Regions from separate parts of the Mumia sp. zg.B21 genome, predicted to be linked through region 1. Evidence: predicted binding sites of a transcription regulator. Region 1 holds the regulator's gene; the other holds the start of a gene.

What was found. Region 1 encodes LexA, which represses DNA repair genes until DNA is damaged. Its sites were predicted from a motif close to TCGAACANNTGTTCGA; they were not measured.
Region 2: ruvC (crossover junction endodeoxyribonuclease RuvC) is a predicted target of LexA. The motif match lies at 7,871-7,886, and genes of this name have one in related genera.

Annotation. Positions count from the first base shown of each region.
Region 1 is NZ_JAHWCJ010000001.1:580,569-595,317, reverse strand. It holds gene KV100_RS03000 (potassium channel family protein) at 1-521, opposite strand, end outside; gene KV100_RS02995 (fibronectin type III domain-containing protein) at 579-1,799, opposite strand; gene KV100_RS02990 (hypothetical protein) at 1,991-3,214, opposite strand; gene KV100_RS02985 (DUF1330 domain-containing protein) at 3,266-3,628, opposite strand; gene KV100_RS02980 (helix-turn-helix transcriptional regulator) at 3,775-4,128, shown strand; gene KV100_RS02975 (SRPBCC domain-containing protein) at 4,157-4,633, shown strand; gene KV100_RS02970 (low specificity L-threonine aldolase) at 4,741-5,826, shown strand; gene KV100_RS02965 (SelT/SelW/SelH family protein) at 5,823-6,104, shown strand; gene KV100_RS02960 (serine hydrolase) at 6,101-6,937, shown strand; gene KV100_RS02955 (LysM peptidoglycan-binding domain-containing protein) at 6,947-7,444, opposite strand; gene lexA (transcriptional repressor LexA) at 7,724-8,437, shown strand; gene KV100_RS20325 (ATP-dependent DNA helicase) at 8,502-9,044, opposite strand; gene KV100_RS20320 (hypothetical protein) at 8,929-9,174, opposite strand; gene KV100_RS02940 (ABC transporter ATP-binding protein) at 10,796-11,782, shown strand; gene KV100_RS02935 (ABC transporter ATP-binding protein) at 11,786-12,505, shown strand; gene KV100_RS02930 (branched-chain amino acid ABC transporter permease) at 12,516-13,406, shown strand; gene KV100_RS02925 (branched-chain amino acid ABC transporter permease) at 13,406-14,482, shown strand; gene KV100_RS02920 (ABC transporter substrate-binding protein) at 14,488-14,749, shown strand, end outside.
Region 2 is NZ_JAHWCJ010000004.1:679,268-694,016, forward strand. It holds gene thrS (threonine--tRNA ligase) at 1-152, shown strand, start outside; gene KV100_RS18485 (HIT domain-containing protein) at 149-697, shown strand; gene pgsA (phosphatidylinositol phosphate synthase) at 697-1,305, shown strand; gene KV100_RS18495 (phosphatidylinositol mannoside acyltransferase) at 1,302-2,225, shown strand; gene KV100_RS18500 (glycosyltransferase family 4 protein) at 2,222-3,331, shown strand; gene KV100_RS18505 (hypothetical protein) at 3,328-3,921, shown strand; gene pdxS (pyridoxal 5'-phosphate synthase lyase subunit PdxS) at 4,024-4,947, shown strand; gene KV100_RS18515 (hypothetical protein) at 4,951-5,541, shown strand; gene pdxT (pyridoxal 5'-phosphate synthase glutaminase subunit PdxT) at 5,538-6,155, shown strand; gene KV100_RS18525 (YebC/PmpR family DNA-binding transcriptional regulator) at 6,218-6,979, shown strand; gene KV100_RS18530 (hypothetical protein) at 7,089-7,448, shown strand; gene KV100_RS18535 (CsbD family protein) at 7,552-7,725, shown strand; gene ruvC (crossover junction endodeoxyribonuclease RuvC) at 7,924-8,535, shown strand; gene ruvA (Holliday junction branch migration protein RuvA) at 8,532-9,161, shown strand; gene ruvB (Holliday junction branch migration DNA helicase RuvB) at 9,176-10,252, shown strand; gene yajC (preprotein translocase subunit YajC) at 10,318-10,647, shown strand; gene KV100_RS18560 (adenine phosphoribosyltransferase) at 10,647-11,186, shown strand; gene KV100_RS18565 (bifunctional (p)ppGpp synthetase/guanosine-3',5'-bis(diphosphate) 3'-pyrophosphohydrolase) at 11,383-13,713, shown strand; gene KV100_RS18570 (DUF349 domain-containing protein) at 13,817-14,749, opposite strand, start outside.

The DNA of each region.
Region 1 (14,749 bases):
CCGAAGCCTGTCGTCGTGATCGTGATCAGGCTGAAGTAGAAGTAGTTCACCGCGTCGTCGTCGGCCCCTCCTTGGGCGAAGAAGCCTCCTTGCACGATCCCCACGACGGAGTACGCACCGGCGAAGGCGATCCCCAGGAGGACGTAGACCGCGATGACACCGAGGACGATGTGCACGTCCAACGACGGGTCCCGGAGGACGTGCACGCCGATCGTCGTGATGGTCGCGAGGCAGAGCAGGATGACGGTGATCGAGTAGACGGAGACGGCCGTCTCGCTGTTGAAGCCCTGCGCGCCGCCCGAGGCGACGACAGCGACGGCAGCCAGCACCGCCGAGGTCACCATCACCGAGCGGCGCGCTCCCGAGGTCCTCTGCGCGAAGAGCAGCACCGCGCCGAGCAGCGCGGTCACCACCGGACGCAGCGCACTGCTGTCGACGGGGACCAGCAGGATGACGACGGCGAGCAGAGCGAGCACGATGCCGTACCGGTCCCGGCGTGTCCCCCGCCCATGCCCGTCCACGACACGTGAGCCTAGGGCTCGCCGCCGTCATCCGCAGTCCCTATGTCTCCGCCGGTGCTACCGCGTGACCGTGAAGGTCAGCGGCGTGCCCGGGCCGTAACCCTTGCGGTTCTTCGCCCGGACGAGCACCGTGCTGGTGCCCGCAGGCAGGTTGCGCCGCTTGAGCGCGTACGACCTGCGGGACGCCTTGAGCGTCACCGCCTTGACCTTCCGGTTCCCCTGCTTGACCGTGACGCGGTAGCCCGTGATCGACGCACCACCATCTGCCAGCGGCTGCGCCCAGCGCACGACCCGGTTGGTCGCCGTCGGCGAGCCCGACACCGACACTCCCCGTACCGCCCACGGTGCGGTGACCGCCCGCAGCCGCGGGTAGACCACGATCTTGTTCCGGCCGGACACGGCGACCTTGCCCGTACGACTGACGGAGAGTCCGTTGACGTGGCCGTGCCGCCGGTCGCTGAGGACGAACAGCGGCGCCGGTCGGCCCGTCGCATCGTGGCGAAGGACGGTGACATGGCCCTCGTGGGTCCCGATGTAGGCCCGACCTGCGCGGTCGAAGGCCAGCAGCTCTGGCTCCCAGAGCCCGGGCCCTTCCTGTGTAATCGTCCGCTCAGGTGCCACGTTTCCCTTCGCGCCCGGGGCGAAGACCGTGAGGATCTCAGCCTCGTCGAAGGTCGCCCAGATACGACCGTCGACGTTCATCCTCACGTCGAACGCGTACTGGAGCTGGGTCTTGTCACCGGAGATCTCCCGCACCGGCTTCGCGTTGCCCGAGGCGGAGCGGCGGTAGATCTTGACGCCGCCCGACCCCGACACCATCAGCCGGTTGTCGGGTGTCATCGAGACCGACCCGACGGCCATCCCGGCGCGCAGGACGCGGATCGGGCGCACGTTGCCGCGCGCATTCTTGCCGAAGACGAGGACACGGTTGTTTCCGTTGGCGACGTAGAGACGCCCTGCAGAGTCACGCGCGACGCCACGAGGCTCGAAGACGCCGCTCCGCGAGCCACGAAGGGAGTACAGCGGACGCGCTTTGCCGCGGGCTCCTGCCCGGTAGACCACGACACGATCACGGTGGAAGTCGGCCGCGTACGTCCGTCCGGACGCGCTGAGGTGCACGTCCCAGGGCGGCTTTGCCCCTGCCTTCGTACCGATGATCGTCCGCTCAGGTCGGACGCTGACCGGGTCGCCCGGTGCTGCCTCGGCAGGAGCGCTGACCAACAGACCACCGGCCAGCGCCGCACTGGCGGCGATGCCGACGAAAGTAACTCTTCTCATGGTTCCTCCTACGTCCGCACGTCCTGGAGGATCTCCTCCGAGGACCGGTTTGGACGCGATGATCCCGCTTGTACGACGGGTGCCCGGCATTCTTGGCTGCCGACTTCGGCCTCCGCAAGGCAATTCGAGTGACATCGAAATGGCGGAGCCGGCTCCCGAGAGCCAGCCCCGCCACTGCGGACCGTGCGGACCTACTTGCGCACGCGGAACGACTTCCTGGCGTTCTTGCCGAAGCCCTTCGTGTTCTTGGCCTTGATCAGCACGACGTTCTTGCCGTTGCGCAGCTTGGAGCGCTTGATCTTGTACGACCGCTTGCTCGCCCCGAAGTTCTTCCTCAGGAGAACCCTGTTGCCCTTCTTGACGACGAGCCGGTAGCCGGTGATCCTTGCGCCGCCGTTGTTGGCGGGTGCCTTCCACGAGACCTTGCGCGTCTTGGCCCTCTGCTTGCCGGCGACCTTCAACGCCCGCGGCTTGCCCGGGACCTTGACGACCGGGGCCGGCTTCGGGAAGAGCGTTCGGAACTCGAGGACGGACGGTCCGCCGAAGTTGGCGACGGTCAGTCCTCCATCACCGGCCACGGAGAGATGCCCCGGGCTGCTGAGCTGTGTCGCAGGTCCGCCGAGGACCTTCAGCGGAGCCACGTTGTTCTCCGCGGACGCCGAGAAGGCGACCACCGTGCTGACGGCGTTGAAGTTCGACGCATAAACACGTCCCTTGGAGTCGGTGCCGATGCCGACGATGGGTGCCGCGAGCTCCGTCTTCGCCCCGGAGATCGTCCGGAGCGGCGTCGCGCCCCCGTTGGCGTTCGACGCGTACGCACGCAGCGCCGCGCCGGCGTCGGCCCAGGTCGTCCCGCTCGCGGCGACGTGCACACCGTTGCCCGCGGGCAGGCCGGTGATCTGACGCGTGGTTGACGCCGGGTTGCCTGCCGCGGCCGGCGAGTAGACGTTGATGGTCGTCGCCTTGCGGACGAAGATGCTGCCCGTCGGGCCGATGTCGAGGCCGAGGGCGGCGCCCGCGCCGGTCCCGAACGTCTTGACCGGTGCGTCGCCGGTGTCGGCGTCCGGCGCGAAGACCGAGACGAGACCGTTGTTGTTGGCGACGTACGTGAACCCGTTGGTGTCGACGTCGACGCCACGCGGAGAGTTCAGCCCACTGTTCATCGTGCGGATCGGCATCGCCGCGCCGTTAGCACCGGTGGCGTAGACGACCACGTTGTTCTGACCGAAGTTGGCTACGTAGGTTCGCCCTCCGACCTTGGCCAGGCCGAACGGGCTGGTGGTGGCGCCGGTGATCTTGCGTACCGGAGCGGTGTTGACGTCGTCGGCCGAGGCCGTCGGCGCAGTGGCGACAAGGGTGCCGCCGATGAGTGCGCCTGCGGCCCCGAGGCCGACCACGCGGATCGTTCTGTTCATTGGAATCTCCCCCTTCGCGTTCCACCGTGCGCGCGCAGGGGGTCACGGCACTCAGATTTGTTCGGCGGGCAGAGGCGTGCCGGTCGCGCCAGCGCGGCCCAGGATGTCCGTTGCGCGATGGTCGTCGCCGACCCCGTCGACAAGGATCGCGACCGAGTCGGAGTTCTCTGTACGCAGCGGCAGGATCGCCTGGTACGGGTCTGACTCGTACCAGCGCGTCGCTCGGTCTCGGTCGGGGAAGGCGATGATGACGATGTCGCCCGGCCACTCGCCTTCCAGGGTGCGCACGTCGGCTCCGTGCACGAGGAACCGGCCGCCGTACGGGGCGAGCGTCGCGTCGATCCGCTCCAGGTACTCGACGATGTCGGGTCCCATCGTGATCTCGCGAATGTGGGCGATTGCGTAGGCAGTCATCAGTGATCCTCTCGGTAGGTGAGGCTCCGAGCCTGCTTGACGGGACGGGCACGAGTCGATGACCTCTGAGGTCATGGGGTTGACATCTGGCGCGACTGGGCCGCACTCTAAAACCAATCAGTTATAAAACAGATTGGTTATGGCGAATGACGGACGACGAGCTGGACGCCGTGTTCGGGGCCCTCGCGGACCCGACCCGCCGCGCGATCCTCGGGCGGCTCGCCCACGGTGACGCCAGCGTCAACGAGCTCACCTCGATGTTCGCGATGTCGCAGCCGGCGGTGTCGCGGCACCTCAGGGTCCTCGAGCGGGCTGGCCTGGTGTCTCGTACGCAGCAGGGGACCATGCGGCTCAGCCACCTCGAGGCGGCACCGCTGAAGGAGGCGACCGACTGGATCGCCGACTACCGCGCGTACTGGGAGGACAGCTTCGCCCGCCTGGACGCACTCCTCGCCGAGGCCGACGCCATCGACTCCGAGCCACCGTCTGCCACGTCCTGACCGATCACCGAGACCCTCAGGGGGAACCATGTCCGACCTCACAGTCACGGCAACGCCCGGCACCTCGACCATCGAGTTCAGCCGGACGTTCACCACGACGCCCCAGCGTCTGTTCCACGCCAACGTCGACGACGAGTGGCAGAAGAAGTGGCTCGGCCCCGACAGGCTCGAGACCGAGATCATCGTCAACGAGGTCCGCGACGGCGGCCGCTGGCGCTGGCTCCAGAGGGAGCCCGACGGCAACGAGTACGTGTTCCGAGGCGTCTACCACGGTGAGCCCTCGGTCGAGAACGGCATCACGCGCACGTTCGAGTTCGAAGGGATGCCCGGTCACGTGTCGCTGGAGACCCTCCGCTTCACCGACCTCGGCGACGGCCGGACCCGGATGGACGCTATCAGCGCGTTCGCCTCGGTCGAGGACCGCGACGGGATGGTCGAGTCCGGCATGGAGGGCGGGATGGAGGAGGGCTTCGTCCGCCTCGAGAAGCTCCTCGCCGACTCCTGAGACTAGACTCCGCCCCCGATGTGATGGGTTCCGCACCCTTTCCGCAGAAGATTCGGTGCACAACCCGTCACATCGGGAAAGCGGGCGGCGGCACTAGGCTGGCGGACGTGGCAGCGTTCGCATCAGACAACTACGCCCCCGCCCATCCCGCGATCCTCGAGGCGATCGCTGCGGCGAACGACGGGCACGCGGTCTCCTACGGCGAGGACCGGTGGACGGCACGACTCACCGAGCTCGTACGGCACCACTTCGGCGACCAGGCCCAGGCGTATCCCGTGTTCAACGGCACCGGCGCCAACGTCGTCTCCCTCGGTGCTCTCCTCCCCCGTTGGGGATCGGCGATCGTCACCGACGTCGCGCACCTCCACACCGACGAGAACGGCGCCCCCGAGCGTGTCGCCGGCATCAAGCTGCTCCCGGTCGCCGCGCCGGACGGCAAGATGGTCCCGCAGTCCTTCGGCGAGTACACGATCAACCTCGGCGACCCGCACCGCGCACAGTCGCTGGCCGTGTCGCTGACGCAGTCCACCGAGCTCGGCACCGTCTACTCGGCCGACGAGGTCCGTGGCCTGGTGGACACCGCACACGCCTATGGGATGAGCGTCCACGTCGACGGGGCACGGATCGCGAACGCCGCCGCGCACCTCGGCCTCTCGCTCCGCGCGCTCACCACCGACCTCGGCGTCGACGTGCTGTCGTTCGGCGGCACGAAGAACGGCATCCTCCTCGGCGAGGCGGTGGTCGTCCTGAACCCGGGCGCAGTCCACGGGATCGAGTTCATCCGCAAGATGTCGATGCAGCTGACGTCGAAGATGCGGTACGTCTCCGCGCAGCTCGCCACACTCCTCGATCCGGAGCGCGATCTCTGGCTCGCGAACGCGACCGCAGCCAACGCCCGGGCGACGCAGCTGCGCGCCGGCGTCGACGCGTTGGCCGACGAGCTCGCACGGGACGGACGTGTGCACGAGTCGGGGGCGCCGCTGCTGCACGTCGCGAACCCGACCCAGGCCAACGTCGTCTTCGCCACGCTTCCGCGGGCGGTTGCCGACGCGGTACGGGTCGAGCACCCGTTCTACGACTGGCGCGCGGGATCTCATCCGGACCTCATCGAGTCCCGGTGGATGTGCTCGTGGGACACGAGCGAAGAGGACGTCGCAGCATTCCTGACGGCGTTGCACAAGGCGTTCGGATGACGCAGCCCCGCGTCGAGATCACCTACTGCACGTTGTGCCAGTGGCTGCTTCGCGCGGGATGGATGGCCCAGGAGCTGCTGAGCACGTTCGGGACCGAGCTCGGCTCGGTGACGCTGGTGCCCGAGACCGGAGGCGTCTTCCGGATCACCGTCGACGACGACGTCGTGTGGGACCGCGCCGTCCACGGCGGCTTCCCGGACGCGGCGGAGCTGAAGCGCCGGGTCCGGGACCACATCGATCCGGACCGACCTCTCGGGCACGCGGACCGCGATCGATGAGCGAGCCGCCTCTCCCCCGCCCGGACGACGCCGTCCGCTGGTCCCTCGAGGTGCGTGATGCCGACAGCGACGAAGTGCTCGCGGCCGTCCAGCCGGAGCTGGTGCTGCCCACCGCGAGCATCGGCAAGCTCGTGCTGCTCGTCGAGGCGGCACACCAGATCGCGACCGAGCGGATCGATCCCGCCGAGCAGCTCAGCCGCACCACCGACGACTGGGTCGCCGACTCGGGCCTCTGGCATCTGCTCGCCACCGACACGCTGCCCGTCACCGACGTGTGTGCACTGATCGGCGCGATGAGTGACAACCTGGCGACCAACGTCCTGCTTCGTCGTCTCGGTCTCGACACCGTGACTGCCACGGCGGAACGCATCGGGATGCAGCGCAGCCGCCTCCTCGACCGGGTGCGCGACGACCGTGGGCCGAAGCACCCGCCGGCCCTGTCCGTCGGCTGCGCCACCGACCTGGCCGGCTTCTGTGCGGGTCTGCACCGTCGCGAGATCCTCTCGCCCGGGGTCAGCGAACGGGTCAGCGGATGGCTCGCGGCGAACACCGATCTCTCCATGGTCGCGAACGCCTTCGGTCTCGATCCGCTCGCGCACACCGATCCGGACCGCGGCATCGTGCTCTGGAACAAGACCGGCACGACCTCCAACGTGCGAGCCGACACCGGAGTGGTCTCGGGTCCCGCCCGAACCGTCGCCTACGCGGCCATCGCCGAGTGGAGCGACGGCGCCGAGCCGTCCGTACGCGACCACGTCCTGCGCGCCATGAACGCCCTGGGCACCTGGCTGCGCGAGGTGGTCACCGACGACCGCGGCGTGTCGACCCAGTAGGCCTTGGGCTCAGTAGATCGGGACGTAGATCGTCTCGCCTGCCGTGACCTCGCCCGCGCTCGTCAACGAGTTGAGATCGGCGATGTCCTTGACGGTCGACCGGATGTCACCCTCGGGGTTGGCCTCTGAGGCGAGGTCCCACACGGTCTGCCCTGGCTGGAGCGTGACCACGCGACTGGGGACGGGCTCGGCCTGCTCGGAGGTCGCGATGACCCGCGCACCCAGAGCCACGGTGAGGCCGGCGATCGCGATCAGGGCTGCGATGAAGACGACGAACCGACCACGGCGGGTCAGGCGGTAGCCCGATCGACCGCGGGTGCGGTCGGCCGGCTGCTGCCGACGAGGCCGAGGCCCGGGCCGCGGGCCTGGTCGCGGAGCGGACCGACGGTCGCCGCGCATCCCCCGGCCCGCCGGGTGCCGCTCGATGCAGCGCATCAGCGGCGTGTCGATCGCGACGACGGTGCGGTCGGCGACGGGACGCTCGAGGGTGCTGCGGACGGTGCTCATCGTGTCCTCCATCTCTCGGACTCGTACGGTCTGCCGACCGAAGCGAGGCGGCGGATCAGCTCGTGCATCCGGACCGGAAACCGAGCGGGTTGCCGAACGTGCGTTCGATCGAACATGTGTACGAACCTAATCACACCGACCGACAGAATTGGAAGGACCGTTCGAACATGCTTTCGACGTGTCCGCCAGATGGGCGCCTGAGGACGACTTCATCACGACACGCCGACACGATCGAACATATGTTTGATCACACCGGCGCCGCGGTCTAGTGTCAGGGCCATGACGAAGGCCGAGGTTTCCGAGCTCCCCGACGGACCGCCGGACGCGAGCGGGCTGACTCCGCGTCAGCGCCGCGTCCTCGAGATCATCCGCGAGTCGCTCGAGCAACGCGGCTATCCGCCGAGCATGCGCGAGATCGGCGCGGCCGTCGGTCTCGCCAGCGTCTCCTCCGTCGCTCACCAGCTCAAGGTGCTCGAGCGCAACGGCTTCGTCCGCCGCGACCCCAACCGCCCCCGCGCGATCGAGGTCTTCCTGCCCGACATCCTCGCGGCGCGCCGGTCGATCGGTGACGCGGTCGACTTCGGCTTCGACGAGACGGGCGCGGGCGACTCCCGCCCGGAGCCCGCCTTCGTCCCCATGGTCGGCCGGATCGCCGCCGGCGGCCCGATCCTCGCCGAGGAGCGCGTCGAGGAGGTCATGCCCCTCCCCCGCACGCTGGTCGGCGAGGGCACGCTCTTCATGCTCGAGGTGCGCGGCGACTCGATGGTCGAGGCGGCGATCTGCGACGGAGACTACGTCGTGATCCGGCAGCAGCCGACCGCGGAGAACGGCGAGATCGTCGCCGCCCTTCTCGACGGAGAGGCCACCGTCAAGACGCTCCAGCGCAAGGACGGCAAGGTCTGGCTCCTGCCGCACAACCCGGCGTACGACCCGATCGACGGCACCGACGCCACCATCCTCGGCAAGGTCACGACAGTCATGCGGCGGGTCTGACCCGCGCAGGCGAGACCAACCTCGTCGAGACCCGCGCAGGCGAGACCGTCAGCGGCTGCGGCGCTCAGGACGCTCCGGTGTCCAGGCGCCGCAGCGCGCCGAGCACGAGCTCGCGGTCGACCGTACGCCACATCGGCGGCATCGAGGACGCCAAGAAGCTGCCGTACCGCGCGGTGGCCAGTCGTGAGTCGAGCACGGCGACGACGCCCTTGTCGTCGGCGCGTCGGATCAGACGCCCCGACCCCTGCGCCAGCAGGAGCGCGGCGTGGGTCGCGGCGACCTGCATGAAGCCGTTGCCGCCGTGCCGCTCCACGAGCCGCTGCCTCGCGCTCATCAACGGGTCGTCCGGGCGGGGGAACGGGATGCGGTCGATGATCACCAGCTGGCACGTCTCCCCCGGCAGGTCGATCCCCTGCCACAGGCTGAGCGTGCCGAACAGGCACGTGCGCGGGTCCTCCACGAACCGCCTCGCCAGCTCGGGGAGCTGCGCGTCACCCTGACACAGAACCTCGACGTCGGGCATCCGCTCGCGCACGGCCTCGGTAGCCGCCTCCGCGCCGCGCCGCGACGAGAACAGCCCGAGCGTGCGCCCGCCGGCGGCTCGCACCAGATCGACGATCTCGTCCAGGGTCGCGGTGCCCATCCCGTCGCGTCCCGGCGGAGGGAGATGCCGCGCGACGTAGAGCATGCCTTGCTTGGCGTAGTCGAACGGCGACCCGACGTCGATCGCACGCCAGGCGTACGACGCCGGTGACCCGTCGCCGTCATCGTCCCCGCCGCTGTCACCGCGACCGCCGGACGCGCCCTCCTCCGTACGGTCGGACGCCCACAGCCCGACACTGCGCGCCACCGGGTCGAATCCGCCGCCGAGCTTGAGCGTCGCACTCGTCAGCACGACGGTGTTCTCGGCGAACAGCTTGTCGCGGAGCGTGAGCGCGACGTCGACAGGCGCGATCCGCAGCTCGTTGCCACCCCGGGCACCCTCCCGCTCGGCCATCCACAGCACGTCGGCCTCGGAGGCCGCGGCCATCCGCTCGGCGACCTTGCGCACGTCGTCGACCATCGCCTTCGCCTGCTGCCGGGCGGCGTCACCGTCGCCGGAGTCCTTGGGCTCCTTCGGCATCGCCGAGTGACAGTCCCGGGCGGCGTCGCGCACGAGGCTCAGCGCGTCGGCCAGCTGGTCCGACGGCGAGGCGATCCGGCCGGGCGCCGTCACCTCCAGCGCCTCGCGGAGAGCGTCCGAGGCGTCCTCGAGGTCATCGGCCTCGCGCCCACGGACGTACGAGCGGGCGCGGCGAGCCGCCCGCTCCACCGATGGCGGGGCGAGCTCGGCGGTCGACGCCTGGGTCACCCGCGCGACGAGCTCGTGCGCCTCGTCGATGACCACGGTGTCGTACTCAGGGAGCATGGGCACCCCGTCGATCGCGTCGATCGCGAGCAGGGCGTGGTTGGTCACGACGAGGTCGGCGCCGGCCGCATGGTCGCGGGCCGCCTCGGCGAAGCACTCCATCGCGTACGGGCAGCGCGACGCGCCGAGGCACTCCCGCGCGTGGACGCTGACCTGCCGCCACGCCCGCTCGGTGTGCGACGGCGCGGCGTCCCGGTCGCCGACGCCTCCGCGGTCGGACTCCTCCTCTGCCCAGGCACGGAGCGTCACGACCTCCTCCCCGAGCGACCCGCTCGGTGCCTCGATGAGCACACCTTGGTCGTCGGGCGCTCCTTCGCGGATCCGGTGGAGGCACGCATAGTTGCCGCGACCTTTGACCACGGCGGCACGCGGCGTGCGCTCGAGCACCGCGCCTGCCCCGTCGAGGAGGGCGGGGATGTCTCGCTCGACGAGCTGGTGCTGGAGGTTGAGCGTCGCGGTCGCGACCACCACGCGGCGATCGTGGAGAAGGCTCGGAACGAGATAGCCGAGCGACTTGCCGGTGCCGGTGCCGGCCTGGACGAGCAGGTGCTCGCCTCCGCTGAACGCGTTGGACACCGCCTCCGCCATCTCCACCTGGCCCGGCCGCTCGACACCACCGACCGCTGCGACGGCGGCGTGGAGCACCGCACGCAGCTTGGCGTGGCGACCGGGGTCGGCGGTCGCGAGGGGCGGGTCCGAGATCGACGAGGTCACCGACGCAGCCTACCGAGAGCACGGCCGCTCACGGCCGAGCGACTCACAGGCCCCCGGCAGCGCGACACCCCCGATGTGTGGCCCGCGTCACCATCCGGTAACAATTGGACACCCACCGCGACTAAGCGCTTGCTTAGTTCCCCCGAATCGGTAGCGTTCGCCGGGCAACACCGCCATGTGTCCGGGGTCACACCACCGTCCCCGGCCGCACGACACTGCACCTCGGAAGGACTCGCATGACCCCTCCCATCGAGCCCACCCCCGAGCCCCCACCAGGGGGCTCACCAACCGGACCACCCACCGCCTCGACGGATGCCTCGACAGATGCCTCGGCGGACTCCTCGACCACGGCCTCTGCGGAGTCCTCGCCCGCCGCGGACAGCTCCGCCACGAACGACGGCCGATTCACCGCCGAGGGCGTGACCGTACGGTTCGGTGGCCTCGTTGCCCTGGGCGACGTCGGCCTCACCGTCGAGCCCGGACAGGTCCACGGCGTGATCGGCCCGAACGGCGCCGGCAAGACCACCTTCTTCAACGTCTGCTGCGGGTTCGTCCGCCCCGACTCCGGCACGCTGACCTGGGAGGGCCAGGAGCTCACCCGCCTCCGGCCGCACGACCTGGCAGGTCTCGGCATCGCCCGGACGCTCCAGGGCGTCGGACTCTTTGCCGGCATGAGTGCCCTCGAGAACGTGATGACGGGCGCGGGGGTCCGTTCGGAGAGCAGCTTCGCCTCGGCCGCCCTGGGGCTGCCTCGGGGACGCCGTGACGAGAAGGCGCTTCGCGAGCGGGCGATGCAGGCCCTCACCGACCTCGGCGCCGCACACCTCGCGCCCCGTTATCCCGGGATGCTGCCCTACCCGGAGCAGAAGAAGGTCGCGCTCGCCCGTGCCCTCGTGGCCGAGCCGCGCCTCCTGCTCCTCGACGAGCCTGCCGCTGGGCTCTCCGAGGGCGAGATGGACGAGCTCGGCGACCTCGTCGGGCGCCTCACCGGCCGCATGTCGGTGCTCCTCGTCGAGCACCACATGGACCTCGTCATGCGCATCTGCAACACGATCACGGTCCTCGACTTCGGCGAGGTCATCGCCCGCGGGACGCCCGCGGAGATCCAGGACGACCCTAAGGTCGTCGCCGCCTACCTCGGTGCGGACGTGACCGGAGGCAGCGAGATCGACACGGCGTCGCTCGCGACCACCCCTGCCGGCGCCGCCGCGAAGGAGGGCTGAGGCATGCTCACCCTCACCGACCTCACCACCACCTACGGGCCGGTTCGTGCGCTCGACTCCGTCGACATGACGGTCGAGGCCGGTCGGATCACCGCAGTCCTCGGCGCCAACGGCGCCGGCAAGACGTCGCTCCTGCGCACGGTGTCCGGCCTCGTACGCCCCGCGGCGGGCACCGTCACGCTGAACGGCACGGACATCACCGGGGCTCCCGTGGAGTCGATGGTCCACCGTGGCATGGCGCACGTCCCCGAGGGTCGCGGCGTCATCGCCGAGCTGACCGTCGAGGAGAACCTCCGCCTCGGCGCCCGCGGGGCCGCCAAGCGACCGAGCGACACCCCGGCTCCGGTCCGTACGCTCGACGACGCCTACCAGCTGTTCCCGGTGCTCGGGGACCGGCGGAGTGCACAGGCGCACACGCTCTCGGGCGGCGAGCGCCAGATGCTGGTCATCGCCCGCGCGCTGCTCTCCCGGCCGACCCTCCTGCTGCTCGACGAGCCGTCCCTGGGACTCGCGCCCCGGATCGTGGCGCAGATCTTCGACCTGCTCCGCACGCTGGTCGCCGACTCGGGCCTCACCGTGCTCCTCGTCGAGCAGAACGCCCGCAGTGCCCTGTCCATCGCGCACACCGGTGTCGTGCTCAACCTCGGCAAGGTCGTCGTGACCGAGTCCGCCGAGGTCCTGCGCAACGACGCCACCCTGCGCCACTCATACCTCGGGTTCTGAGGAGGACACCATGAACGGCGACATCCAGAAGCTCCTCAACATCCTGCTCAACGGACTCACCCAGGGCATCGTGATCGCTGCCTTCGCGCTCGCTCTCGTGCTGATCTTCCGGTCGACCCGGATCATCAACTTCGCCCAGGGCTCGCAGGCGATGTTCACCACGTACGTCGCGCTGACGCTGCTCAACCGCGACTTCCCCTACTGGGCCGCGTTCGCCATCGCTCTCGCCGCCGGCTTCCTCATCGGGGCCGTGCTCGAGCGTGTCGTCATCCGCCCGCTCGAGGGCGGCATGGAGCTCAACATCGTGATCGCCACGCTGGGCCTGTACGTCGCGATCCAGGCGCTGGCGGCGATCCTCTTCGGGTCGGACTACCAGTCCTTCCCGTCGCCCGTCGGAGTCAACGGCTTCCAGGTCGGTGACACGAACCTCGCGCTCACCCCGACGAGCATCTTCATCCTCTGCACGGTCGGTGTGGTGGTCGTCGGCCTCACGCTCCTCTTCCAGAAGACGCAGCTCGGCCTCACGATGCGTGCGGCGGCCTTCGACGGAGAGGTGTCGCGCATCCTCGGCGTCAAGGTCTCCCACCTGCTCACCTTCGGGTGGGCGCTCGCCGGCCTGGTCGGCGCCGTGGCGGGCATCCTGGTCGCCAGCGGACAGTTCATCTATCCGAGCTACATGGAGACGCTCATCGTCTTCGGCTTCATCGCCGCGGTCATCGGCGGCCTCGACAGCCCGGTCGGCGCGGTCGTCGGTGGCCTCCTCCTCGGCCTGGTGAACTCCCTGGTCTCCGGGTACGTCGCCTCGGGTCTCGTCACCCTGGCCGCGTTCGTCCTCCTGATGGTCGTCCTGCTCCTCAAGCCGGGCGGTCTCTTCTCCAGCACCAAGACCAGGAGGGTCTGATGTCGACCGACAGCACCACCAAGCGCCTGCTCGACCTCAACCTCACCCGCAACCTCCTCATCAGCCTCGCGGTCCTGGTCGCGGGCATGCTCCTGCTGGAGTCCACCGACCGCTACACCAACACGCAGCTCTCCTCGCTCACCTACTACGCCATCGCGGCGATCGGCCTGACCGCCCTCACCGGCCTCAACGGCCAGATCTCGCTGGGCCACGGGGCGCTGATGGCCGTCGGCGCCTACACGACCGCGCTGATGCTCGACACGGAGACGCCGTTGCCGTTCCCGGTGGTGGCCCTGGTCGCCGTCGTGGTCACGTCGGTCGTCGGGTTCGTCGTCGGCATCGGCGCGGCACGGCTGCACGGGCCGTACCTCGCCGGCGCCACGCTGGCGCTGGCGGTGGCTCTCCCGAGCGTCGCCCTCTACTTCAAGGGCACCTTCAACGGCGAGGTCGGCCTGACCGTCGCGTCTCCGCGACCGCCGGAGTGGTTCGTGTCGTTCATCGACGCGGTGTCCGGCGAGTTCGCGACGTCGTCCAAGTACGTGGCCTACCTCGGCCTGATGTGCCTGGTCGTGGCCCTCTTCTTCGCACTCAACCTCCGCCGGTCCAAGATCGGACGCCACTGGCGTGCCGTTCGTGACCAGGAGGTCGCCGCAGAGATCGCCGGCATCAACCTCGGCCGTACCCGGGTGCAGGCGTTCGTCATCAGCGCCGCGTACGCCGGCCTGGCCGGCGCCGTGATGGCGATCGTCGTCCGGCTCGCCGCGCCGAGCGCGTTCACGATCGTCCTCTCGCTCTCGGTGCTCACTGCCGCGGTGATCGGCGGTCTCGGCAGCATCACCGGCGCGTTCATCGGCGCCGCGGTGCTGGTGTTCCTTCCTCCGTGGGTGACCTCGCTGTCGACCGGCTCGGGCCTGTCGGACACCCAGGCCGCACAGATGTCACCCCTGATCTACGGCATCGTCCTCATCCTCGTGATGCTCCTCGCACCTGGAGGAGTGATGGGGACTCTCTCGACGGCATGGCGGCGTGCACGACTGCGCCGTCCCAACCCTGCAACACCCACCCAGAAGGGATGAGATCCATGGCTCATCAGCCCACATCGGCGCGCCGGAGTCGCCGGCTCGTACTCGGAGCCGCGCTGGCTGCCTCCGCACTGGTCGTCGCTGCGTGCGGCGGCGGCGGAGACGGCGGCGACTCGAATGATCCCGGTCTGACCGAGGACTCGATCAAGATCGGCGGCCACTTCCCGCTCACGGGTGTCGCAGCACCCGGCTACAGCGAGATCCCGCTCGGCCACAAGGCGTACTACGACTTCGTCAACGCCAACGGAGGTGTCAGCGGCC
Region 2 (14,749 bases), on a different contig from region 1:
AGATCCCCTTCATGCTGATCGCGGGTGACGACGACGTCGAGGCCGGCGCGGTGTCGTTCCGCTACCGCAACGGCAGCCAGGACAACGGCGTCGCCCTCGACGATGCGGTCGCCCGCATCGCGCAGGCCATCGCCGACCGGGCCCAGGTATGACGTCTGGACACGACGCCGGCGACTCCGGCCCGTGGGGACGCCCCGAGACCGGATTCGAGGACTTCGACCGGCTCTGGACCCCGCACCGGATGGCCTACATCACCGATACCGGCCCACGCGAGGGGGGCTGCCCGTTCTGCGTGATGCAGCAGCGGCCCGACGAGGAGACGTTGATCGTCGCTCGCGGTGACCACGTCTACACGGTGCTCAACCTGCACCCGTACAACCCGGGTCACCTGATGGTCGTGCCCAACCGCCACGTGGGAGAGCTCGAGGAGCTGACCGACGACGAGGCGTGGGAGCTCACGGCAACCACGCAGCAGGCGTTGCGGGTGCTCAAGCACGTCAGCGCGCCGGCCGCGTTCAACGTCGGCCTCAACCTCGGGGCGGTGGCGGGCGGGTCGTTGTCGCAGCACCTCCACCAGCACGTCGTCCCGCGCTGGATGGGCGACTCCAACTACATCACCGTCACGGGGCACACCAAGGTGATGCCGCAGCTGCTGTCGCAGACGCGTGACCTGCTCGCGAAAGCGTGGAACGCCTGATGCTCGAGAGGTTCCGCGCGACCTGGGCTCGAATCATGTCGCCGATCGCCGATCTGCTGCTCCGACTCGGTGTCAGCCCCGACGCGGTCACGTTCGTCGGGACGCTGGGGGTCACCTCCGCCGCCCTCTGGTTCTTCCCGCGGGGACAGTTCTTCCTCGGTGCCGCCGTGATCACCCTCTTCGTGTTCTCGGACATGATCGACGGCCTCATGGCCCGCAAGTCGGGACGGTCGAGCGCCTGGGGTGCCTTCCTCGACTCCACCCTCGACCGGATCGGCGACGCGGCGGTCTTCGGCGGGCTCGTCCTCTGGTACGCGGGCACGGGGGACGACCTCGTGCTCACGTCCGTCGCACTGTGGTGCCTGGTCGGCGGGCAGCTGACCTCGTACGCCCGTGCCCGGGCGGAGTCGCTCGGCATGGAGGCCAAGGGCGGCATCGCCGAGCGCTCGGACCGGCTCGTCGCGATCCTCATGATGACCGGCCTGTCGGGCATCTTCGACCTGCCGATCCTCCGCACGATCGTGCTCTGGACGCTGGCGGTCGCGAGCACGATCACGGTCGTGCAGCGCATCCTGATGGTGCGGAAGCAGTCGTTGGCGGACGTATGAGTTCCCCCAGCGGTCGCGTCCTGGACGTGGCGCGTACGCACGCGGAGGCTGCGGCGTACACGATCGGCTGGGACCTCGCGGTCCGGCTGCCGCAGCCCCTCGTCGACCGGGCCATGCGGACGACCGCCGACCGTCTGTACGCGCGCGGCGGGAGCAGCATCGACCGCTTGCGCTCGAACCTGTCGCGGGCGGTGCCGGACGCGACGGCCGGAGAGCTCGACGAGCTCGGGCGAGACGCCATGCGCTCCTACCTGCGCTACTGGGGGGAGGTGTTCCGTCTCCCGCGCTTCACCGCCGACACCGTCGACGACTGGATCACGGTCGACCATCCCGAGCGCGTGTTCGCGTTGAAGGCGCAGGGGCGGGGGATGATCGCCGCACTGCCGCACATGGGCAACTGGGACCTCATGGGCGCCTGGGCGCTGAGCCACGGCCTCCCGTTGATGACGGTGATGGAGCGTCTCAGGCCCGAGCGCCTGTACGACGAGTTCGTCGCGTTCCGCGAGGGACTCGGCATGACGGTGCTCCCGCTGACCGGTGGAGAGCCGACGATGCCGCGGCTCGCCGCGCACCTGCGGGCGGGGGGCTTCGTGTGTCTGCTCGCCGACCGCGACATGTCCCGCAGCGGACTTGTCGTCGACCTCTTGGGCGAGAAGGCGCGGATGCCCGTCGGACCGGCGCTCCTCGCGCAGCAGACCGGGGCGGCGCTCTTCGCGGCGACCTCGCGGTACGAGCAGGACCGGCTGCGCATGACCGTGCACGAGGTCGTGCCGACCCGGGAAGGCCCGGACGGACTGGTGGCGATGGCGCAGGACCTCGCCGACGTCTTCAGCGCAGAGATCCGCCGCAGCCCCGCCGACTGGCACATGCTCCAGCGCGTCTTCGAGGTCGACCGGCTTCCGGACGGAGCCGTGCGATGAGGATCGGGATGGTCTGCCCGTACTCGTTCGACGTCCCCGGCGGCGTCCAGAACCACGTCCTGGACCTCTCCCGGACGCTCGGAGGGCTGGGCGTGGAGGTGTCGGTGCTCGCGCCGGCCGCCGACGACGACGACCTGCCCGACTACGTGACACCGGCCGGCCGCGCCGTGCCCGTCCGCTACAACGGTGCCGTCGCGCGCGTGTCCTTCGGGCCGATGGCGATGGCCCGCACCCGACGCTGGCTGCGCGACGGCCGCTTCGACGTGCTGCACGTCCACGACCCGGCCACGCCGAGCGTCTCGCTGGTGGCGCTGAGCCTGTCTTCCGGGGTCTCGATCGCGACGATCCACACCTCCATCGGCCGCTCGCGCGCTCTCGCGGCGACGGAGTCGCTGCTGCGCCCGGCGATGGAGAAGCTCAGCGCGCGGATCACGGTCTCGCGGGAGGCGCACCGCGTGGTTGAGCAGTACCAGGGCGGCGACTCGGTGATCATCCCGAACGGCCTCTACGTCGACGACTTCGACGCCGTACCGCGGAGCGCGGGGACCACCGGCCGCACGGAGCTGCTGTTCCTGGGGCGATTCGAGGAGGCACGCAAGGGTCTTCCCGTCCTGCTGGGCGCCCTGCCGCCGGTGGTCGACCGGTTCCCTGACCTCCGTCTCGTCGTCGCCGGGGCGGGGGACCCCAAGGTCGGGTCGGCGATGGTCCCCGAAGGGCTGCGCCACCACGTCGAGGTCGTCGGGCGGGTCTCGGACGCCGAGCGCGCCCAGCTGCTCGCCCGGGCCGACGTCTACGTCGCGCCGAACACCGGTGGTGAGAGCTTCGGCATCGTCCTGATCGAGGCGATGGCGGCAGGCGCACCAGTGGTGGCCAGCGACATCCGCGCGTTCGCGGACGTGCTCGAGAACGGCCGCCTCGGTGCCCTCTTCGCCAACGAGGACCCCGGGGCTTTGGCCAAGACCCTCGTCTCGACGCTCGAGGACCAGGCTCGTCAGGCACGTGCGGACCTGGCGCGACGCGAGGTCCGGCGGTACGACTGGAGTGTGGTCGCGCCGCAGGTGGTCCGTGTGTACGAGACAGTCCTCGGAGGAGGCAGCGTCGGATGAGCACGCTCGAGTGGATCCTCGTCGTCGGTGCCGTGGTCGCGGCGATCACGGTCGCGCTGTCGACGACGGCCGGCCGGCTCGACCGGCTGCACATCCGTCTGGCGACCGCCCAGGCCTCGTTGGACCGTCAGCTCCTCGACCGGTCGACGTGCCTGCGCAACGTCGCCGTGGGCGGAGTCCTGGACCCTGCCAGCGCCCTGGTCGCGGTCGAAGCCGCCGATGCCTCGCGCGCGGCGATCGGCAAGAGCGACCAGGCCGAGCGGGAGACGGCGCTGAGCGAGGTCATGCGCACCGTCTTCGGTGACGCCGAGGACGTCGACGCGCTGTGGGCGGCCGCCGACGAGCCGCAGGCCGAGCTGCTGGCCGACCTCGGCGACGCGTGCGAACGCGTCCAGCTGGCGCACCGTTTCCACGACGACCTCGTCGCCCGCACCCAGCGGATGCGGCGCAAGCGGATCGTACGGTGGGCGAGGCTCGCCGGCTACGCGCCGTGGCCGAATCGGATGGACTTCGACGACACGCCGCCGCCGCACCTCGTCGCGCACGAGCGCCCCGTGGCCTCCTCCGAGATGGGGCAGCAGCAGGGCTGATCGGCTCACCTCGTGGCGGGACCGCTCCGGCGTCGGTGCACGGTCGTACGATGAGGCCAATGTCCGAGCGGGCGCACCGCGTCCCAGGCCCCGAGGTGAACGATGCCCGAGAACCCGACTGCCCCGACACCGGCCGTGTCCCGGGAGGGCACGGGCACCGCACGCGTGAAGCGCGGCATGGCGGAGATGCTCAAGGGCGGCGTCATCATGGACGTCGTCAACGCCGAGCAGGCCAAGATCGCCGAGGATGCCGGTGCCGTCGCGGTCATGGCCCTCGAGCGCGTGCCCGCCGACATCCGCTCCCAGGGCGGCGTGGCCCGCATGAGCGACCCCGACCTGATCGACGGCATCATCGAGGCCGTCTCCATCCCGGTGATGGCCAAGGCGCGCATCGGCCACTTCGTCGAGGCGCAGGTGCTGCAGTCCCTCGGCGTCGACTACATCGACGAGTCCGAGGTCCTCACACCCGCCGACTACGCCCACCACATCGACAAGTGGGCCTTCACGGTGCCGTTCGTGTGCGGCGCGACCAACCTGGGCGAGGCGCTTCGTCGCATCACCGAGGGTGCGGCGATGATCCGGTCCAAGGGCGAGGCCGGCACGGGCGACGTCTCCAACGCGACGACCCACATGCGGGCGATGCGTGATGAGATCCGCCGTCTCCAGACGCTTCCGGCCGACGAGCTCTACGTGGCGGCCAAGGAGCTTCAGGCGCCATACGAGCTGGTCCGCGAGGTCGCCGAGAAGGGCGCGCTGCCCGTAGTGCTCTTCACCGCGGGAGGCATCGCGACGCCCGCGGACGCCGCCATGATGATGCAGCTCGGTGCCGAGGGCGTGTTCGTCGGCTCGGGCATCTTCAAGTCGGGCAACCCGGCCGAGCGCGCGTCCGCGGTCGTGAAGGCCACCACCTTCTACGACGACCCCGACGTCATCGCCAAGGTCTCGCGCGGGCTCGGCGAGGCGATGGTCGGCATCAACGTCGCCGACCTCCCCGAGCCGCACCGGCTGGCCGAGCGGGGCTGGTGAACGGTGCCTTTCTTCTCAGCACCGCGCCTGACCGACGCCGACGCGCTGCGGAGCTACGCCCGGGTCCTCGTACGCGCCGGCCTCACCGAGCGCGCTGCCTGCGTCACCGAGGTCGAGATCGCGGCACGCGAGGATGCCGGGCTGGTTGACACGAAGGCCCGGACCGAGGCCCAGCGACTCGTCGACGACGAGCGCGCGGCGCTCGCGGAGGAGCAGTCGGGCTGGCCGGCGCGCACCGACTACGACGCGCTGCAGGAGGCCTTCCAGGCACTGGAGGCCGCTGGCTTCGTCGTGCTCCAGGGCGTCGACGACCACTGGGCGGCGGCCGGCGTCGTGCGCGAGGCGGCCGGGGGAGCCACGGGGAGCGCGCTCCGAGGCATCGTGTGGTTCACGCCGTCCGATGTCTGGCACGCCGTCGATCACGGGATGCTCGAGGTCAACGTGTGGCACCCCGACTCCGCCAACATCGCCGACGGCGACCCCTTGTGCTCCGCGGTCGTCGCGACGCTGGACGCTGCCGGTCTCGCGGCGCACTTCGACGAAGGACGGATCGAGGTCCGGGCGTTCTGGCACCGTCGCCTCACCGACGCGTGAGTGCGCCCCGGGTCGGTGTCCTCGCCCTTCAGGGCGACGTCCGGGAGCATCTCCGGATGCTCGCGGCGAGCGGCGCGGAGGCGACCACCGTGCGACGGCCGAGCGAGCTCGACGCGGTCGACGCCCTTGTCGTGCCGGGCGGGGAGTCGACCACCATCGACAAGCTGTCGCGGGCCTTCGAGCTCCGCGACCCGATCCGTGAGCGCATCGGGTCGGGCATGCCGGTGCTGGGGACCTGTGCCGGGATGATCCTGCTCGCCGACCGCGTCGAGGGCGGCACCGACGACCAGCAGACCTTCGGCGGGATGGACGTGACCGTGCGGAGGAACGCGTTCGGCCGGCAGGTCGACTCCTTCGAGACCGATCTCCGGGTCCAGGGCCTCGACGACCCGCTGCACGCGGTGTTCATCCGCGGTCCCTGGGTCGAGAGCCACGGTCCCGGCGTCGAGGTCCTCGCGGCGGTCGACCGCGGCGACCAGGGGCGCCGCCCGGTCGTGGTGCGGCAGGGGGCGTTGCTCGCCGCGTCCTTCCACCCCGAGCTCGGGGCGGACCACCGCCTCCACCAGATGTTCGTCCGGTCGGTGCACGCGAACGGCGACGTGGCCAGCCGCTAGGATCGAGGGCGGTCGCGAGCCGCGGCCGTACGCCGTCGTAACAGCGAGAGCAGGTGAGTGCCGTGTCTGGCCACTCCAAGTGGGCGACCACCAAGCACAAGAAGGCGGTCATCGACGCCAAGCGCGGCAAGATGTTCGCCAAGCTGATCAAGAACATCGAGGTTGCCGCACGCACCGGCGGGCCTGACCCCGCGGGCAACCCGACGCTCTACGACGCGATCCAGAAGGCCAAGAAGTCGTCGGTCCCCAACGACAACATCGACCGCGCCGTGAAGCGCGGCGGCGGTCTCGACGGCGCGGGCGTCGACTACACGACGATCATGTACGAGGGCTACGCCCCCGGCGGTGTCGCGTTGCTCGTCGAGTGCCTCACCGACAACAAGAACCGTGCGGCCATGGAGGTCCGGACGGCGATGACCCGCAACGGCGGCAACATGGCAGACCCCGGCTCGGTGTCCTACATGTTCTCCCGCAAGGGCGTCGTCATCGTCCCGGCCGAGCAGGACGGCAAGACGCTCGCGGAGGACGACGTCCTCGAGGTGGTGCTCGACGCGGGCGCCGAGGACGTCAACGACCACGACGGCTCGTTCGAGGTGATCAGCGAGGCCGGCGACGTGGTCGCGGTGCGCACGGCTCTCCAGGACGCCGGGATCGACTACGACTCCGCCGAGTCGTCGTTCGTGCCGTCCATGACCGTCGAGGTCGACGCCGACGTGGCCGGCAAGGTCCTCCGGCTCATCGACGCCCTCGAGGACTGCGACGACGTCCAGAACGTGTTCGCCAACTTCGACGCCTCCGACGAGGTCATGGCGCAGGTCGGCTGACACGCCGCTCCACCTTCTGCCCGGCTCGGGGCGGAGGGATTCTCCCGTGCCGGGCGGAAGGCTCGCGGCGAACCCGCCTGCCCGAGCTGCCGACGTGCCAGGATGGGCCATGGACATCCTGAGGCCCGGCGGGATCATGTGGCGGATCGCACGACGTCGGCGAGGCACTCTCCCCGACCCGCTCCCGTGGATGCCGGAGCTGGCGGGCGAGGGAGTCGCTCCGACGGACGAGGTGGGCCGGCGCCCCCTCGCCGTCACCCGCGGTGGGGTGGTCGTGCACGTCGAGCCCGCCCCGGGACGCGCGACGTCGAAGGCCCGGATCAGAGAGGTCGGCGACGCGGTGTATGCGCTTCCCCTGACGGTGAGCACCGGCGACGACGCCTCGCAGGCTCCGTACGCGCCGTCGCCGGGGGACGGCGCCGGGGAGGGGTGGCAAGAAACTCGAATGGGGGAGCGCTTCGGGCCCTAGCGCCCGCTCCGCCAGGGTCAGCGCGTGCTGGCGATCTGCGCCCGTGCTCGATCCGTCCTAGGGTCGGGGCACCACCCGAACCCGATCTCGAGGAGTGAGTGCGATGGGTCTGGATGACAAGCTGAAGCACCTGGCCGAGGACGTCGAGGGCAAGGCCAAGGAGGCCTCCGGCAAGCTCCGCGGCGACACGTCGCAGGAGTCCGAGGGCAAGGCCGACCAGAGCAAGGCCGACTTCAAGAAGGCCGGCGACAACGTCAAGGACGCCTTCAAGAAGTAGCCGCCGCGCTCGGCGCGAGTCTCCTCCACGTACGCCGTGGAGGTTACGACACGAGGCCCCTCTACGTACGCCGTGGAGGGGCCTCGTCGTTCGTACGGGTCCTCGGCGCGTCGCCGCCACACTCGTCCGTCGTGCGACTAGGGTGTCGAACATGTGTTCGCTGCGGGTCCTCCGCGAGGTGGCATGACCGCCGGCGCGATGCGTGTTCTCGGAGTCGACCCCGGCCTGACGCGGTGCGGGGTCGGCGTGGTCGACGGACGCGTGGGGGGCGCGCTGCGGGCGGTCTCGGTGGGGGTGATCCGTACGCCCGCCGCCGACGACGTCGCCCACCGGCTCCTCGCGATCGAACGCGCCCTGGCCGAAGCCATTGCCACGCACCGACCGGACGTGGTCGCGATCGAGCGGGTCTTCAGCCAGAACAACGTCTCGACCGTCATGGGCACCGCCCAGGCCAGCGGGGTCGCGATGGTCGTCGCAGCCCGCCACGGCCTTCCCGTCGTCCTTCACACCCCGAGTGAGGTCAAGGCCGCGGTCACCGGCAACGGTCGCGCCGACAAGGCGCAGGTCACGGCGATGGTCACGCGGATCCTCGGACTGGTCGAGGCGCCGCGCCCCGCGGACGCCGCCGACGCGCTCGCCCTCGCGATCTGCCACGTCTGGCGCGGCACCTCGGTCAGCCGGCTCGACGACGCCCTCGCCGCCGCGTCACGCCCGTCAGGTCCGATGCGGACGGCCGCAGAGCCCATCCGTTCCCGCATCCCAGGCGCTGCGCGCACCAACCCCAGATTCCCCGAGAGGAAGCCTCGATGATCGCCTTCGTCCGCGGCACCGTCGCCTCGACCGCCCTCGACTCCGCCGTCCTCGACGTCGGCGGGGTCGGGATGCTCGTGCAGTGCACGCCGGGCACGCTGGCCGACCTCCGGCACGGTGAGCAGGCGCAGGTCTCGACCAGCCTCGTGGTGCGCGAGGACTCGATGACGCTGTACGGCTTCGCCGGCGACGACGAGCGTGACACCTTCGAGCTCGCTCAGACCGCCAGCGGCGTGGGCCCCAAGGTCGCGCAGGCGATCATCGCGGTCCTCGGCCCCGAGGGTCTGCGCCGTGCGGTCGCCGAGGAGAACCTCGTCGCGCTCACGAAGGTCCCCGGCATCGGGCGCAAGGGAGCCCAGCGGATCGTGCTCGAGCTCAAGGACCGTCTCGGTGCTGCGGCGGCTGTCTCCCAGGCGACCGCGACCGCACCTGCCTCGACGCCCGCCGACGCGGACTGGCGTCCTCAGGTGCACGCCGCCCTGGTCGGGCTCGGATGGAGCACCCGCGAGGCGGAGTCCGCGGTCGCCGCCGTGGTCACCGTCGCCACCGAGCAGATCGAGGGGACCGGCGCGGTCGACGTGTCCGTCCTGCTGCGCGCGGCCCTCCGTACGCTCTCGAAGGCATGAGGGAGGAGATCGGCATGGAGGAGCAGGACACCAGCCGGCTCGAGGCGGCCGAGCGGGCCGAGCTCGAAGCGCGGCTCGTCGGCCCGGACGTCGTCTCCGACGAGCAGGCGTACGAGGCGGCTCTGCGCCCTCGGTCGCTGGACGAGCTGATCGGGCAGGAGCGTGTCCGCGAGCAGCTCGCGCTGATGCTGACCGCGGCGCGGGCGCGCGGTCGTACGCCCGACCACGTCCTGCTCTCGGGTCCTCCCGGGCTCGGCAAGACCACCCTGGCGATGATCATCGCCGCCGAGCTGGGTACGGCGCTGCGGCTCACGAGCGGGCCCGCGATCCAGCACGCCGGCGACCTTGCCGCGATCCTGTCGGGGATCAACGAGGGCGACGTGCTGTTCGTCGACGAGATCCACCGGATGTCACGACCCGCCGAGGAGCTCCTCTACATGGCGATGGAGGACTTCCGGGTCGACGTCGTGATCGGCAAGGGTCCGGGAGCGACGGCGATCCCGCTGCAGATCCCGCAGTTCACGCTCGTCGGCGCGACGACGCGGGCCGGTCTGCTGCCGGGACCGCTGCGCGACCGGTTCGGGTTCACCGCGCAGCTGGAGTACTACGAGGCCACCGAGCTCCACCGGATCGTCGACCGTTCCGCGGCGTTGCTCGGCGTCCAGACAACACCCAAGGGCGGTTTCGAGATCGCGTCGCGGTCGCGCGGCACGCCACGGATCGCCAACCGGCTCCTTCGCCGGGTCCGCGACTACGCCGAGGTCCGGGGGAGCGGGGTCGTCGACCTCGACATCGCCCACCGCGCGCTGGATCTTTACGAGGTGGACCAGATCGGCCTGGACCGTCTCGACCGTGCGGTGCTGGACGCGCTGTGCCGCAGCTTCGGGGGCGGGCCGGTCGGTGTCTCGACCCTCGCCGTCGCGGTCGCCGAGGAGCGGGAGACCGTCGAGGAGGTCGCCGAGCCCTTCCTCGTACGCCAGGGGTTCCTGGCCCGCACGCCCCGGGGACGCGTCGCGACGGCGGCCGCGTGGAGGCATCTCGGGCTGACTCCACCGACGACGACCGCCGATCCCACGTTGCCGTTGGACTGACGGGCTCCGGCTAGACTCGTCCCGCACCACGAAGCCCCCTGACACCGACCTGGCTGGAGCCACCCGTGAACGACCTCGCAGCACTGCTGCCGATCATCCTGCTCGTCGCCATCTTCTATCTCTTCATCATCCGCCCGCAGGGCAAGCGTCGCCGCGAGTTCCTGAGCATGCAGGATCGCGTGGTCGTCGGCTCTCGCGTCATGCTCACCAGCGGCGTCTTCGGGACGGTGAAGGCTCTTGACGACGAGACGATGACGCTCGAGATCGCCCCCGGTGTCGACATCGAGGTGCACCGCAACGTCGTCGCCAAGATCATCGACGGCACCGACGCCGGCACCGCGACCCACGAGGTCGTCGAGACCCGTCCGATCGAGGATGAGGACGGCAAGGTCTGATGCCGCTCGGGCTCGACGAGATGCTCGACTCGCTGGTCCGCGACATCCCCGACTGGCCGGAGACGGGGATCACGTTTCGTGACGTCACGCCGTTGCTGGCCGACGCCGAGGGCTTCCGGACCACCGTCGACTCCCTGGCATCGCTGGGGAGAGACCTCGCCGGGACCGACATCGACAAGGTCGTCGGGATCGAGGCGCGCGGCTTCATCTTCGGGGCGCCGGTCGCGGTGGCCCTCGGCGCCGGGTTCGTCCCGGCACGCAAGGCCGGCAAGCTGCCGTCGACGACGTACGCCGAGGACTACGACCTCGAGTACGGGTCGGCGACGGTCGAGATCCACACCGACGCCATCGCCCCCGGAGATCGCGTGCTCGTCGTCGACGACGTGCTCGCGACCGGGGGCACCATGGCCGCGGTCGACGCGGTGATCGCGCAGGCCGGGGCCAAGGCCGCCGCCAACGTCGTCGTCCTGGAGCTCAGCCCGCTCGGCGGACGGGCGCGGCTCGACCCGGAGCGGTTCGGTGCCCTGCGGACGTACTGACCCGGCACTGCCGAGCCGCCGGTTAGGATTGTCAGCGTGAGCCCTGAGAGCACCAAGCTGGTCGCCATCGTTGTCGTGATCGCCCTCGTCCTCGCGGGCGGCGCCACCGCGTTCGGTGTCCTCTTCGGCTGATCCCCAGCTCGCGTCACCGCCTTCCATGTCGTTGGTCCCGGCACCCTAAGATGGCGGGCCTACGATGGAAGGGGAGGTGCACGTGGCCGATCGCGCTCGTACCGAGTCTGAGCCCCGCAAGGAGTCCGTCCCGACTCCCGCGCGGGTTCGCTCCCGTCTGGCCCGGCTCGGTGGTGGACGGTCGTCCTCGGACAACCCGGTCGTTCTCGACCCGTTGCTGCGCATCGTCCGCACCAACCACCCCAAGGCCGACACCGCGGCGATCGTCCGTGCCTACCGGATCGCGGCCAAGATGCACCGCGGTCAGAAGCGCAAGAGCGGCGACCCCTACATCACGCACCCGCTAGCGGTCTCCACGATCCTCGCCGAACTGGGTATGACCCCGCCGACGATCGTCGCGGCGCTCCTTCACGACACCGTCGAGGACACGCCCTACACGCTCGACCAGCTCACCAAGGACTTCGGTGAGGAGGTCGGACAGCTCGTCGACGGTGTGACCAAGCTCGACAAGGTCCGTTACGGCGAGAACGCCGAGGCCGAGACGATCCGCAAGATGATCGTCGCGATGAGCCGTGACATCAGAGTGCTCATCATCAAGCTGGCCGACCGCCTCCACAACATGCGTACGCTGCGCTACCTGCGGCAGGACAAGCAGGAGCGCAAGGCCCGCGAGACGATCGAGATCTATGCGCCGCTCGCGCACCGTCTCGGCATGAACACCATCAAGTGGGAGCTCGAGGACCTGTCGTTCGCGACCCTGCACCCGAAGGTGTACGACGAGATCGTCCGCCTCGTCGCCGACCGCGCGCCGTCGCGCGAGGACTTCATGTCGACGGTCATCAGCCAGGTCAACGAGGACCTCAAGCGGTCCAAGATCAAGGCGACGGTGACGGGGCGACCCAAGCACTACTACTCGATCTACCAGAAGATGATCGTCCGCGGCCGCGACTTCGCCGACATCTACGACCTGGTCGGCATCCGCGTGCTCGTCGACTCGCTGACCGACTGCTACGCGGTGCTCGGCGTCGTCCACTCGCGCTGGAACCCTGTGCCTGGCCGGTTCAAGGACTACATCGCGATGCCGAAGTTCAACATGTATCAGTCGCTGCACACGACCGTCATCGGTCCGCAGGGCAACGCGGTCGAGCTCCAGATCCGGACCAGGCAGATGCACCGGCGCGCCGAGTACGGCGTCGCGGCCCACTGGAAGTACAAGGAGGACGGCGCGGTCAAGGGTGCCGCCGGCGCGCCCGCGGGCAAGGCCGACGGGACCGACGACCTCGGGTGGATCCGCCAGCTCCTCGAGTGGCAGCAGGAGAACGAGGAGTCGCAGGACTTCCTCGAGAGCCTTCGCTTCGACCTGTCCGACCAGGTCTACGTCTATACGCCTGCCGGTGACGTGATCGGGCTGCCCGCCGGCGCCACACCGATCGACTTCGCCTACTCGGTCCACACCGAGGTCGGGCACGCCACCATCGGTGCGCGTGTCAACGGGCGCCTGGTGTCGCTCGAGTCCAAGCTCGAGAACGGCGACGTCGTCGAGGTCTTCACGTCCAAGGCACCCGGCGCCGGACCCAGCCGAGACTGGCTGGACTTCGTCAAGAGCCCGCGGGCGCGCAACAAGATCAAGCAGTGGTTCACCAAGGAACGGCGCGACGAGGCGGTCGAACGCGGCAAGGACGCCCTGACGCGGCAGATGCGCAAGGAGGGCCTGCCGCTGCAGCGTCTCCTGAAGCACGAGACGTTGGCGACGGTGGCCAAGGATCTGCACCTGTCGGACGTGACCTCGCTCTACGCGGCGCTGGGCGAGGGACGCGTGAGCCCGCAGAACGTCGTCGAGCGGGTGCTCGCGTTCCTCGGCGGCGAGGAGGGTGCGACCGAGGATCTCGCCGAGGCGGTGCTGGTCCCCGACGAGTCCACGCGCCGTCGCCGTGTGCGCCGTGGCGACCCGGGTGTCCTGGTCAAGGGCATGGACGGCTCGGTGGCGATCAAGCTGGCGCGCTGTTGCACCCCGGTGCCGGGCGACGACATCATCGGCTTCGTGACCCGCACCCAGGGGGTCTCGGTCCACCGGCGGTCGTGCACCAACGCCACGAGCCTGCTCAAGGAGCAGGAGCGGCTCGTCGACGTCGAGTGGGCGCCCAGCGCGTCGAGCATGTTCCTGGTCGCGATCCAGGTGGAGGCGCTCGACCGGGCGCGGCTGCTGTCGGACCTGACGCGTGTGCTCTCCGACCAGCACGTCAACATCCTGTCGGCGTCGCTGTCGACCGGGCGCGACCGCGTGGCGAAGTCGACCTTCACCTTCGAGATGGGGGACCCGGCGCACCTCGGTCACGTCCTCAAGGCCGTACGCACGGTCGAGGGCGTCTTCGACGTCTACCGCGTCAACCAGTAGCCTCGCGGGTCACCGTCTGGCGCTCGCGGGTCACCGTCTGAGCCTCGCGGGTCACCGTCTGGCGCTCGCGGGTCACCGTCGGCGACCCGCGAGCACGGACGGGTCAGGTGAGCTCGGCCGCGGACTTGCGTGCCTGGTCCAGCCACGCCTGCCGGGCCTCGAGCGCATCCTGCAGCTCGCGGATCTTGCGGTCGTTGCCCGATGTCTTGGCCGACTCCAGCTGGGCCTCGATGTCGGCCACGGACTTCTCAAGCTTGCTCACCGTGTCGTCGACACGAGCACGCGTCTCCGGGTTGCTCCGGCGCCACTCCTCGTCGGCGGCGGAGGCGATCGCCTTCTCGACCGCGCGCAGACGGCCTTCGAGCTCCTTCATCTGCCCACGCGGCACCTTGCCGGCGGCCTCCCAGCGGTCGGCGATGCCGCGCCATGCGGCACGAGCAGCGTCCAGGTCCTCGATGGGCAGGAGTGCCTCGGCCTCGGCGAGGATCTCCAGCTTGACCTCGGCGTTGGCGGCGTACTCCTCGTCGAGGCGCGAGTTGGCCTCGTCGCGCGCGCCGAAGAACGTGTCCTGAGCGCCGCGGAACCTCTTCCACAAGCGGTCGTCGATCCCGCGCGGCGCCGGGCCGGCGGCCTTCCACTGCGCCATGAGGTCACGGAACTTGCCGGCGGTCGGTCCCCAGTCGGTGGAGTCGGCGAGCGCCTCGGCCTCCAGGGTGAGGCGCTCCTTGATCTGCTGGGCCTGACCACGCCGCTCGTTCTGTTCCGCGAAGTGCGCCTTGCGGCGGCGGGTGTAGGCCGTACGGGCGGTGGAGAACCGGTGCCACAGCTCGTCGTCGACGGCCTTGTCGAGCCGGGGGAGCGACTTCCACTGCTCGAGCATCTCGCGCAGACGGTCGGCGCCCCGTCGCCAGTCGTCGCTGACGGCGATCTCCTCGGCGGTGCGCGCGATCTCCTCCTTCTGGACCTGCGCTTCGGCGGCTCGCTCCGCGCGGGCGGCCTTTCGGCGCTCACGCTGGGCCTCGATCAGCGGGCCGAG